Regions from separate parts of the Melaminivora jejuensis genome, predicted to be linked through region 1. Evidence: predicted binding sites of a transcription regulator. Region 1 holds the regulator's gene; each other region holds the start of a gene.

What was found. The regulator FNR, encoded in region 1, switches genes on or off when oxygen is low (the NO sensors DNR and NnrR bind a similar motif). The targets are predictions, from matches to a motif close to TTGATNNNNATCAA.
Region 2: a site for FNR is predicted at 1,508-1,521, ahead of IDM45_RS07900 (universal stress protein). Genes of this name have one in related genera too.
Region 3: a site for FNR is predicted at 1,101-1,114, ahead of IDM45_RS11655 (PHA/PHB synthase family protein). Genes of this name have one in related genera too.

Annotation. Positions count from the first base shown of each region.
Region 1 is NZ_JACWIJ010000002.1:1,296,784-1,300,059, forward strand. It holds gene hemN (oxygen-independent coproporphyrinogen III oxidase) at 1-922, opposite strand, end outside; gene fnr (fumarate/nitrate reduction transcriptional regulator Fnr) at 1,089-1,832, shown strand; partial or broken gene IDM45_RS06260 (branched-chain amino acid ABC transporter substrate-binding protein) at 1,979-3,105, opposite strand; gene IDM45_RS17570 (hypothetical protein) at 3,242-3,276, opposite strand, start outside.
Region 2 is NZ_JACWIJ010000002.1:1,648,767-1,652,042, forward strand. It holds partial or broken gene IDM45_RS07895 (heavy metal translocating P-type ATPase) at 1-1,472, opposite strand, end outside; gene IDM45_RS07900 (universal stress protein) at 1,609-2,052, shown strand; gene IDM45_RS07905 (malonate--CoA ligase) at 2,159-3,276, opposite strand, start outside.
Region 3 is NZ_JACWIJ010000002.1:2,469,460-2,472,735, reverse strand. It holds gene IDM45_RS11660 (GMC family oxidoreductase) at 1-1,077, shown strand, start outside; gene IDM45_RS11655 (PHA/PHB synthase family protein) at 1,192-3,000, shown strand; gene IDM45_RS11650 (hypothetical protein) at 2,990-3,276, shown strand, end outside.

The sequences.
Region 1 (3,276 bases):
GCCCCTGCCGCTTGGCGACAGCCAGCGCATCCTCGGGAAGTGCAAAGTGATCCATACCTATATAGGTATAGCCGACCTCATTGAAGATATCCAGCCCCAGCGCCAGCATGGTCAGCTTAGCCGAAGCCATGGGCAACTCGGCCGTCACGATGCGGCGCTGTGGCTTGAAGCGCTCTGGCAGATGGGCATAGGCATACATGGCGATCCGGTCGGGACGCAACTGCGCCACCTGCCTGAGTGTGCGCTCAAAGGACTCCGGCGTCTGCCGGGGCAGGCCGTAGATCAAGTCCACGTTGATGGATTCGAAGCCCAGGCGACGCGCACTCTCCACCAGCGCGAACACTTTTTCCGCCGGCTGGATGCGATGCACGGCCTTTTGCACTTCGGGATCGAAATCCTGCACCCCGAAGCTCAGGCGGTTAAAGCCCAACTCAGCCAGCAGGGCCAGACGCTGCTCGTCCACGGTGCGCGGATCGACCTCGATGGAGTATTCCCCGCCAGGCACCAGCGTGAAGCTGCGCTTGATCATGGACATTAATTCGCGCAGACCATCGTCGGACAGGAAGGTCGGCGTGCCGCCACCCAGGTGCAACTGGCTAATCTGCTGCCCGACACCGCAATGCGCGGTGTGCAGATCGATCTCGCGACTGAGGTAGCGCAGGTAGACGTCGGCGCGCTCCGGATGGCGTGTGATGATCTTGTTGCACGCGCAGTAGTAGCACAGCGACTCGCAGAACGGAATGTGTACGTACAGGGAGAGCGGCAGAGCCTTGCCTACCGAGCCGACCCGGCGCTGCTGCAGCGCAATGACGTACTCATCCTCGCCGAACGCCTCGACGAACCGGTCAGCCGTCGGATAGGAGGTGTAGCGGGGGCCGGAGACGTCAAAGCGGCGCAGCAGCTCGGGGGTGACAACAGTCATGATGAGAATTCCTTGCGTAATTTGTCACTGTGCCCCAGGGGTACCCTATGGTCTTGATTATGATCAAGCCCACACCATGTCGGAAAAATGACAATCCCGGGCTCCGACACTTATCCTGCCCGGGGTCAATGACGAGGCAGCGCACGTTCGGAGGTAAGCTCACGCCATGAAAAGGGAAAACACGCCGCCCCAGCTCCAGGCCATCAAGGTGGCCTGCTCCAACTGCAACCTGCGTGAACTGTGCATGCCGGTCGGTCTCGAAGAGCACCAGCTCAAGCGCATCGACGATGTGGTTGCCATGCGTCGCAAGGTCAAGCGTGGCGGCACCCTGTTTCGTAACGGAGAGGCGTTCACCTCCCTGTTTGCGATCCGCACGGGATTTTTCAAGACCTGCGTGGCCACGGAGGATGGGCGCGATCAGGTCACCGGTTTTCAGATGGCCGGCGAGATCATCGGTCTGGACGGAATCGTCAACGATCATCACACCTGCGATGCCGTGGCACTGGAGGATGCGGAAGTTTGCGTCATGCCCTTTGACCGCATCGAAGAGCTGTCGCGCGAGGTGACGGCACTGCAGACGCATGTCCACAAGATCATGAGCCGTGAAATCGTGCGCGAGCATGGCGTCATGCTGCTGCTGGGCAGCATGAGGGCCGACGAGCGCTTGGCAGCCTTCCTGCTGAACCTGGTGCAGCGTCTGCACGCACGCGGTTTCTCCCAATCCGAATTGATCCTGCGCATGACCCGCGAGGAAATCGGCAGCTACCTCGGGCTGAAGCTGGAAACCGTCAGCCGCACCTTCTCGAAATTCGTCGAGGATGGCATCGTCGAGGTCAAGCAGCGCCATGTCCGCATCGTGGACACGGCAGCACTCAGGCGCATCGTGAACAGTCAACAGGCCTGTCACTGACACGACCCTGCAAGCGCTCCTCAACCCGGGCTTGAAAACGAAAAAGGCAATGTGCTGCGGCACATTGCCTTTTTCCTTGCGCCCGCGATCTGCCTCTGGCCTGCACGACGGGCAAGCCGAAGGCCGCAGATCAGCAGATCAGCAGATCAGTTCATAGGCGTCTTCTTGCCATCCGGATAGTGGTAGAGAGTGATGGCCGGGTTCTTCATCTCTCCATTGGATTCAAAGGCGATATTGGCCGTCACGCCCTTGTAGTTCGACTTGAGCAGTTCGGGGATATAGACCTTGGGATCCCAGGAGCCGGCACGCTTCATGGCATCAGCCAAAAGCATGGTGGCGTCATAGGTATAAGGGCTGTAGATCTGGTATTGATTGGGATATTTGGCGTCGTATTTGGCTTTCCACGCCATGCCGCCAGGCATCTTGGCCAGAGAAGCCCCCCCTCGGCACACACCATATTGCTCAGGGTCTTGGCGCCAGCCGTCAATTTGGCGATCTCGGTCGTACACAGTCCATCACCGCCAAAGAATTTGACATTGCTCATGCCCAACTGCTCCATCTGACGCAGCATGGGGCCAGCCTGCGGATCCATGCCACCGTAGAAGATGGCATCGGGATTCTTGGACTTGATGGCTGTCAGGATGGCCATGAAGTCGGTGGCCTTGTCGGTGGTGAACTGCTCATCCACGACCTTGATGCCCTTTTCTGCAGCCACCTTCTTGAACACGCTGGCCAGGCCCTGGCCATAGGCCGTGCGGTCATCGACGACGGCCACTGTCTTGAGCTTGAGCGTCTCGGAAGCATAGGCCGCCAGACCCGCGCCCAATGCGTTGTCATTGGCAATGATGCGGAACGTGGTCTTGTAGCCCGGCTTGGACAAGTTGGGGTTGGTGGCAGCGCCAGTAACGTGCGGGATGCCGCAGTCGTTGTAGACCTTGGCTGCAGGGATGGTCGTGCCCGAGTTCAAGTGGCCCACAACACCGGCTGCCTTGGCGTCGCACAGCTTTTGCGCGGCAGCAGTACCTTGCTTGGGATCGGCTGCGTCGTCTTCGGCCAGCAGTTCGAACTTCACCTTCTTGCCGCCAATGGTGAAGCCTTGGGCATTGAGTTCCTCCACGGCCATGCGGGCGCCGTTTTCGTTGTCCTTGCCGTAGTGCGCCTGCGGCCCCGACAGAGGGGCAACGTGACCGATCTTCACCACCTCCTGGGCGGAAGTCACAGCGGCAGCGGCTGCGATGGCAGCGGCCACGGTCAGTTTCAACTTCAATTGCATATATGTCTCCAAAGAGTGCGCTGGAAATATTGTGTGGTCACAACGCGCTGGAACATAGCGCAATTCAACCCAGCCAACACTAGGGAACACACGAAATTCATATCGATACCACACAGGGATATTCCCTGCCATCGATTCACGGCTTGTGGCGTTCTCCAGCCAATTCCTGTG
Region 2 (3,276 bases), 350 kb from region 1:
CTTGTCGAAGACCACCGTATCGACGGCGGCCAGCGCCTCCAGCGATTGCAGGTTGCGCACCAGCACGCCGCTGCGCGCCAGGGTGCCGGCAGCCGTGAGCATGGCCACCGGCGTGGCCAGCGACAGCGCACAGGGGCAGGTCACGACCAGCACGGCCACGGCCACCATCAGCGCCTGGCTGGGGTCGGTCGGCCACCACCAGGCCGCCGCCCCGGCAGCAGCCAGCAGCACGCCGATCAGAAAGGGCCGGGCGATGCGGTCGGCCAACTGCGCCAGGCGCGGCTTTTGCAGCGAGGCACTCTCCATCAGCGCCACGATCTGGCCAAAGCGCGTGCCCTCGCCCAGGGTCTGCACGCGCACCTGCACGGCTGCGCGCAGGTTGTAGCTGCCGGCGGTGACGCTGGCCCCAGCGGCTTGGGCACCGGTGTCGATTCGCCCGTCAGCAAGGCTTCGTCGGCCTGGGTGCTGCCGGCCACGATGCAGCCATCGGCTGGAAAGGCCTCGCCCGGCAGCACGCGCACCACATCGCCCACCCGCAGGCGGCGCGTGGCCACGCGGGTGAAGCCGCCCTCCCCGTCCAGACGCTCGACGCTGTCGGGCAGGCGGTTCATCACGGCCTCCAGCGCCCCGGCGGTGCGGTCGCGCAGGCGCAGCTCCAGCCAGCGGCCCGTGAGCAGGAAGAACACGAACATGGTCAGCGAGTCGTAATAGACCTCGCGCCCGAACGGCCCGCTCGGGTCGAACGTCCCCAACATGCTGACCACGAAAGTGATCAACATGCCGGTGGCCACCGGCAGATCCATGCTGACGCGGCGCTGGCGGATGTCGCGCAGGGCGCTGGAGAAGAACGGCCCGCAGGCGAACAGCACCACCGGCAGGCTGATGACCCAGGAGGCCCAGCGCAGCAACTGCTCCATCTCCAGCGTCAGATCGCCCGGCATGGCGCGGTAGGCCGGCCATGCGTACATCATGACCTGCATCATGCAAAAGCCCGCCACCAGCCAGCGCCACAACGCCTGGCGGTGCTCGCGCCGACGGTGCTCGCGGGCGAAGGCGTCCATGGCCGGCAGCGCCTGGTAGCCGGCACGCTGCACCGCCGCCATCCAGCCCGAGGGCAGCACCTGGCGCGGATCCCAGACCACGCGCGCACGGCAGGTCGCGGCACTGACATCGGCCTCCTGCACGCCGGGCACGCGGCGCAGGGCTTCCTCGATGGTCAGCGCGCAGGCCGCGCAGTGCATCCCGCCCAGCACCACGTGCGACTCCCAGGCCGTGTCCTGCGCCGGCGCAGCGGCAGGCCCGGCAGGTGCGGACGCGCCGTGCGGGCGCCCGAAAGCCGTCCATTCCTGGGGATCATCGAGCAAGGCCGCAGCAGCGGCTGGGGCGGGCGAGGCGGGCGCACCGGGAGCGCTGGAGGCAGCCACAGAAGATGCTCCGACAGCGGCAGACGGCTCGGATGCGGGATTTGACATGAGACAAAGAGTAACCGGGGAATCAGACAAGCTCATTGACTTGCATCAAGATGGACAAAGCAAGCCATCCTACGTTGCCTTCCATAATCATCCAGATCCCATCCAAGAACCTACACAGACCCAGAGGAGTTTTGCCATGTACCAACGCATCCTGATCGCTACCGACGGCTCCGAGCTGTCCGAGAAAGCCGTGCAAAGCGGGCTGGAGCTGGCGCGCCTGTCCGGCGCTTCGGTCGTGGCGCTCAAAGTGGTGCCGCGCTACCCGCGCAGCTACTTCGAGGGCGGCGCCACGGTCGATCCCGCCGAGGTCAAGCGCATCGAGGCGCACTGGGGCGAAGCCGCGCAGGAGCTGGTCAACAGCATCAAGGCGCGCGCCAAGGCCGATGGTGTGAGCGCCAAGGCCGCCGTGGTCAAGTCCGACCTGATCGCCGAGGCCATCATCGCTGCCGCCAAGAAGCACGAGTGCGACCTGATCGTCATGGCCTCGCATGGCCGCAAGGGCCTCAAGCGCATGTTGCTGGGCAGCGAGACACAGCATGTGCTGACGCACTCGCACACCCCGGTGCTGGTGCTGCGCTGAACCGGAAATATCGGTAAAAACCCCTGTAAACCCTTGCTGAGCTTGCGCTGGCAGCTATTGAATCAATAGCTGCCAGGCTTGCCCGACCCCGTGGGCCACGGCCCATTCAGTCCTGGAACAGGCCCTGGTGCTGCTGGCGCAGCAGGTTCTTTTGCACCTTGCCCATGGTGTTGCGCGGCAGCTCGGCGGCCAGGGCGCAGTGCTTGGGGATTTTGTAGTTGGCCAATTGCGCCTTGAGCGCCGCCAGGATGGCCTGCGGATCGGGCTGCACGCCGGCGCGCGCCACCACCACGGCCACGCCGACCTCGCCAAAATCCGGGTGCGGCACGCCGACCACGGCGCTCTCGGCCACGCCGGGCAGCTCGTTGATGGCGGCCTCGATCTCGGCGGGATAGACGTTGTAGCCGCCGCTGATGATCAAGTCCTTGCTGCGCCCGACGATGGTCACGTAGCCGTCCCGATCCTGCAGACCCACGTCGCCCGTCCTGAACCAGCCGTCCGACGTGAATTCCTCGGCCGTCTTTTCCGGCATCCGCCAGTAGCCCTTGAAGACGTTGGGGCCGCGCACTTGGATGTGGCCGGTCTCGCCCGGGGGCAGCAGCGCGCCGCCCTCCTCTTTCCCTTCTTTCCCCTCATCCCCTTCTCCCACCACGCGCAGGCCCACGCCGGGCAGCGGAAAGCCCACCGTGCCGCCCCGGCGCTCGCTTTGGCCCTGGTAGCGCGCATCCGGGCCGCAGGGGTTGGAGGTCAGCATGATGGTCTCGCTCATGCCGTAGCGCTCCAGGATGGTGTGGCCGGTGCGCTCCTGCCACTGGTGGAAGGTCTCGATCAAGAGCGGCGCCGAGCCGGAGATGAACAGCCGCATGTGCGCCGCAGCAGCCGGCGTCAGCCGTGCATCGGCCAACATGCGCACGTACAGCGTCGGCACGCCCATGAAGACGGTGGCGCGCGGCAGGGCCTCGATCACGGCGCGTGGCTCGAACCTGGCAAACCAGATCATCTTGCTGCCGTTGATCAGCGCGCCGTGGCTGGCCACGAACAGGCCATGCACGTGGAAGATGGGCAGGGCGTGGATCAGCACGTCGCCGCCCTGCCCGGGCGTGCGCCAGCCCCAGTAGTCCTTGAGCATCAGCGCGTTGGACAGCAAGTTGCCGTGCGTCAGCATGGCGCCCTTGCTGCGCCCGGTGGTGCCGCTGGTGTAGAGGATGGCGGCCAGATCGTCGG
Region 3 (3,276 bases), 1.2 Mb from region 1:
GCGCAGCTCGAAGGCGTGGGCCTGTACCAGGTCACGCACAAGGGCGGCGAGCGCCACAGCGTGGCCAAGGGCTATCTGACGCCGCATCTGGGGCGGCCCAATCTGCATGTCATCACCGGCGCACATGCCACGCGCATCGTGCTGGGCGAAGGCCGGCGCGCCACGGGCGTGGAGTATGTGCAAGGCGGCCAGCGGCGCACCGTGCAGGCCACGCGCGAGGTGCTGCTCAGTGCCGGAGCGCTGCTGTCGCCGCAGTTGCTGCTGCTGTCGGGCATCGGCCCAGGGCCGCAGCTGCAGCGCCACGGCATCGCCGTGCAGCACGACCTGCCGGGCGTGGGCCGGCACCTGCACGACCACCCGGACGTGGTGCTGGTGTTCGACGCCCCGGCGCTGACCGATTTGTTCGGCCTGTCGGCCACTGGCGCCTGGCGCGTGCTGCGTGCCATGCAGGAGTGGCGCAGCCGGCGCAGCGGCATGTTGACCACCAACTTCGCCGAGGCCGGCGGCTTCATCAGGAGCCAGCCCGGCGAGGCCGCGCCCGATCTGCAACTGCATTTCGTGACCGGCAAGCTGGTCAACCATGGCCGCACGGCCAGCTGGGGCCACGGCTATTCGTGCCACGTCTGCCTGCTGCAGCCCAAAAGCCGTGGCAGCGTGTGCCTGGCCAGCAGCGACCCGCTGGCGCCGCCGCTGGTCGATCCGGCCTTCCTGGACGACGCGGACGATCTGGTGCGGCTGGTGCGCGGCGTGCGCCTGACGCGCCATATCCTGCAGCAGCCGGCCCTGGCGCAGCACGGCGCGCGCGAGTTGCCGGCCTCGGCGCAGGCGCGCAGCGATGGCGAGATGGCTCAATTCGTGCGCCAGCACGCCGATACCATCTACCACCCGGTGGGCAGTTGCCGCATGGGGCCGGGGCCGCAGGACGTGGTGGACGCGCAGTTGCGCGTGCATGGCGTGCCGGGCCTGCGCGTGGTGGACGCATCCATCATGCCGCGCATCGTCAGCGGCAACACCAATGCGCCGACGGTCATGATCGCCGAGCGGGCCGTGGACTGGATCCGACACCGTCCCGCCTGATGCCCGGTGGCGCGGGTGCTCATTTGACGCGCGTCAAGAATTAGGGGTTACCCTATAGGCACAATACGTTTGGTTGTATTTTGGTTGTACTTGTTACCGTGGAGACTTTGTGGCATGAATTCCTCTTCCGATTCCGCCTCCCCCCGTGGCGTCCAACGTCAGGCCGCGCGTGACCTCGACGCCTCGGTGCGCGGGCAGCTGGCCAAGGCTTTCAGCGGCCTGTCGCCCATCGCCCTGGGCCTGGCCCATGCCGACTGGGCCATGCACCTGCTGACCTCGCCGGGCCGCCAGGCCGTGCTGGCGCAGCGCGCGCTGGAGCTGTCGATGCAGGCGCTGGGCAACCTCAGCCGTCCGGCTGGCGAGGAGTCCCCGGTGGAAAAGGATGGCCGCTTCGCCGATGCCGGCTGGAGCCAGTGGCCCTACAACGTCTTCAAGGAAAACTACAAGGCCGCCGACACCTGGTGGCGCGAGCTGGCGCAGCAGGACGACGGCATGTCGCGCCACCACCAGCACATGGTGAGCTTCTTCACCGGGCAGACGCTGGATGCGCTGTCGCCCTCCAACTGGCTGGCCACCAACCCCGAGGTGCTGCGCACCGCGCAGGAGACGCAGGGCCGCTCGCTGCAAGATGGCCTGCAGTTCTTCCTGCAGGACTTGCGCGAGCAGCTGTCGGCGCGCCCGGACACGGCAGCCGAGGAGCTGGAGCCGCTGGAGTACGCCGTCGGCAAGGACGTGGCCGTCACGCCCGGCAAGGTAGTGTTCCGCAACGACCTGATCGAGCTGATCCGCTACAGCCCCAGCACCGACAAGGTGCTGCCCGAGCCGGTGCTGATCGTGCCCTCGTGCATCATGAAGTACTACATCCTGGACTTGTCGCCGCACAACTCCATGGTCAAGTACCTGGTGGACAAGGGCCATACGGTGTTCATGGTGTCGTGGCGCAACCCCGGCCCTGAAGACCGCGACCTGAAGATGCAGGACTACCTGAGCAGCGGCGTGCTGGCCGCCATGGCCGCGGCACGCGCCAGCAGCGGCGCGGCGCGCCTGCACACCATGGGCTACTGCCTGGGCGGCACCTTCCTGGCGATGGCCGCCGCTGCCATCGGCCGCATCACGCGGCGCAAGAAGGGCCAGCGCACGGCCAAGGAAGAAGCGCTGATCCCCGCCGACCTGCCCGAGCTGGCCTCGGTCATCCTGCTGGCGGCGCAGACGGACTTCTCCGAGCCGGGCGAACTCGGCGTGTTCATCGACGAGGCGCAGCTGGCCACGCTGCGCGAGTCCATGAACCAGCGCGGCTACCTGTCGGGCAAGCAGATGGGCGGCTCCTTCGTCTATCTGGCCTCGCGCGGCCTGCTGTGGGGCCGCAACACGCGCCGCTACCTGCTGGGCGAGGATGACGCCAGCTTCGACCTGATGAGCTGGAACGCCGACACCACGCGCTTGCCGGCGCGGATGCACTCGGAGTACCTGAATTCGCTGTTCCTGAACAACGCGCTGGCCGCCGGGCAGTACCGCTTCGCCGGCTCCACCCTGGCGCTGATGGACATCCAGGCGCCGATGATGGTCGTGGCCACCACGCGCGACCACGTCTCGCCCTGGAAGTCGGTCTACAAAGTCCACCTGCAGACCGACACCCACGTGACCTTCGTGCTGGCCGAGGGCGGGCACAACGCCGGCATCGTCAGCGAGCCGGGCCGGCCACGGCGCAGCTACCAGCTGGGCAGTGTCGAGGACAACACTGGCTGGATCGACCCCGACGAGTGGAAGGCCCAGGCGCCGGTCGAGCAGGGTTCGTGGTGGGTGGCGATGCACGACTGGATCGCCGCCCGCTCGGGCCAGCCAGTGGCCGCCACGCCGATCCCGGCCAAGCAGGCGCTGTGCGACGCCCCCGGCACCTATGTGATGACACGCTATGCCGACTGACGCCACCATCGACACGCCGCTCGCGCCCGGCCAGGAGGCCATCGCCACGCGGCTGGATCGCATGGTCGGGCACATGGCGGCGGTGAGCGCGCGCATCGCCTTCCTGGGCCGTGCGCTGGACATCCCGCTGCAGACCCCGGCGGACATCCAGAACGCCCTGGAATGCGATGCCGCCTGCGCCGCCAGCCGCACGGCCTCGCGCCAGGTGCGGATGCGCGAGGAGCTGCGCGGCCTGCTGGTCATGCGCTACGACGTGGTGGTGCGCATGGCGCGCAG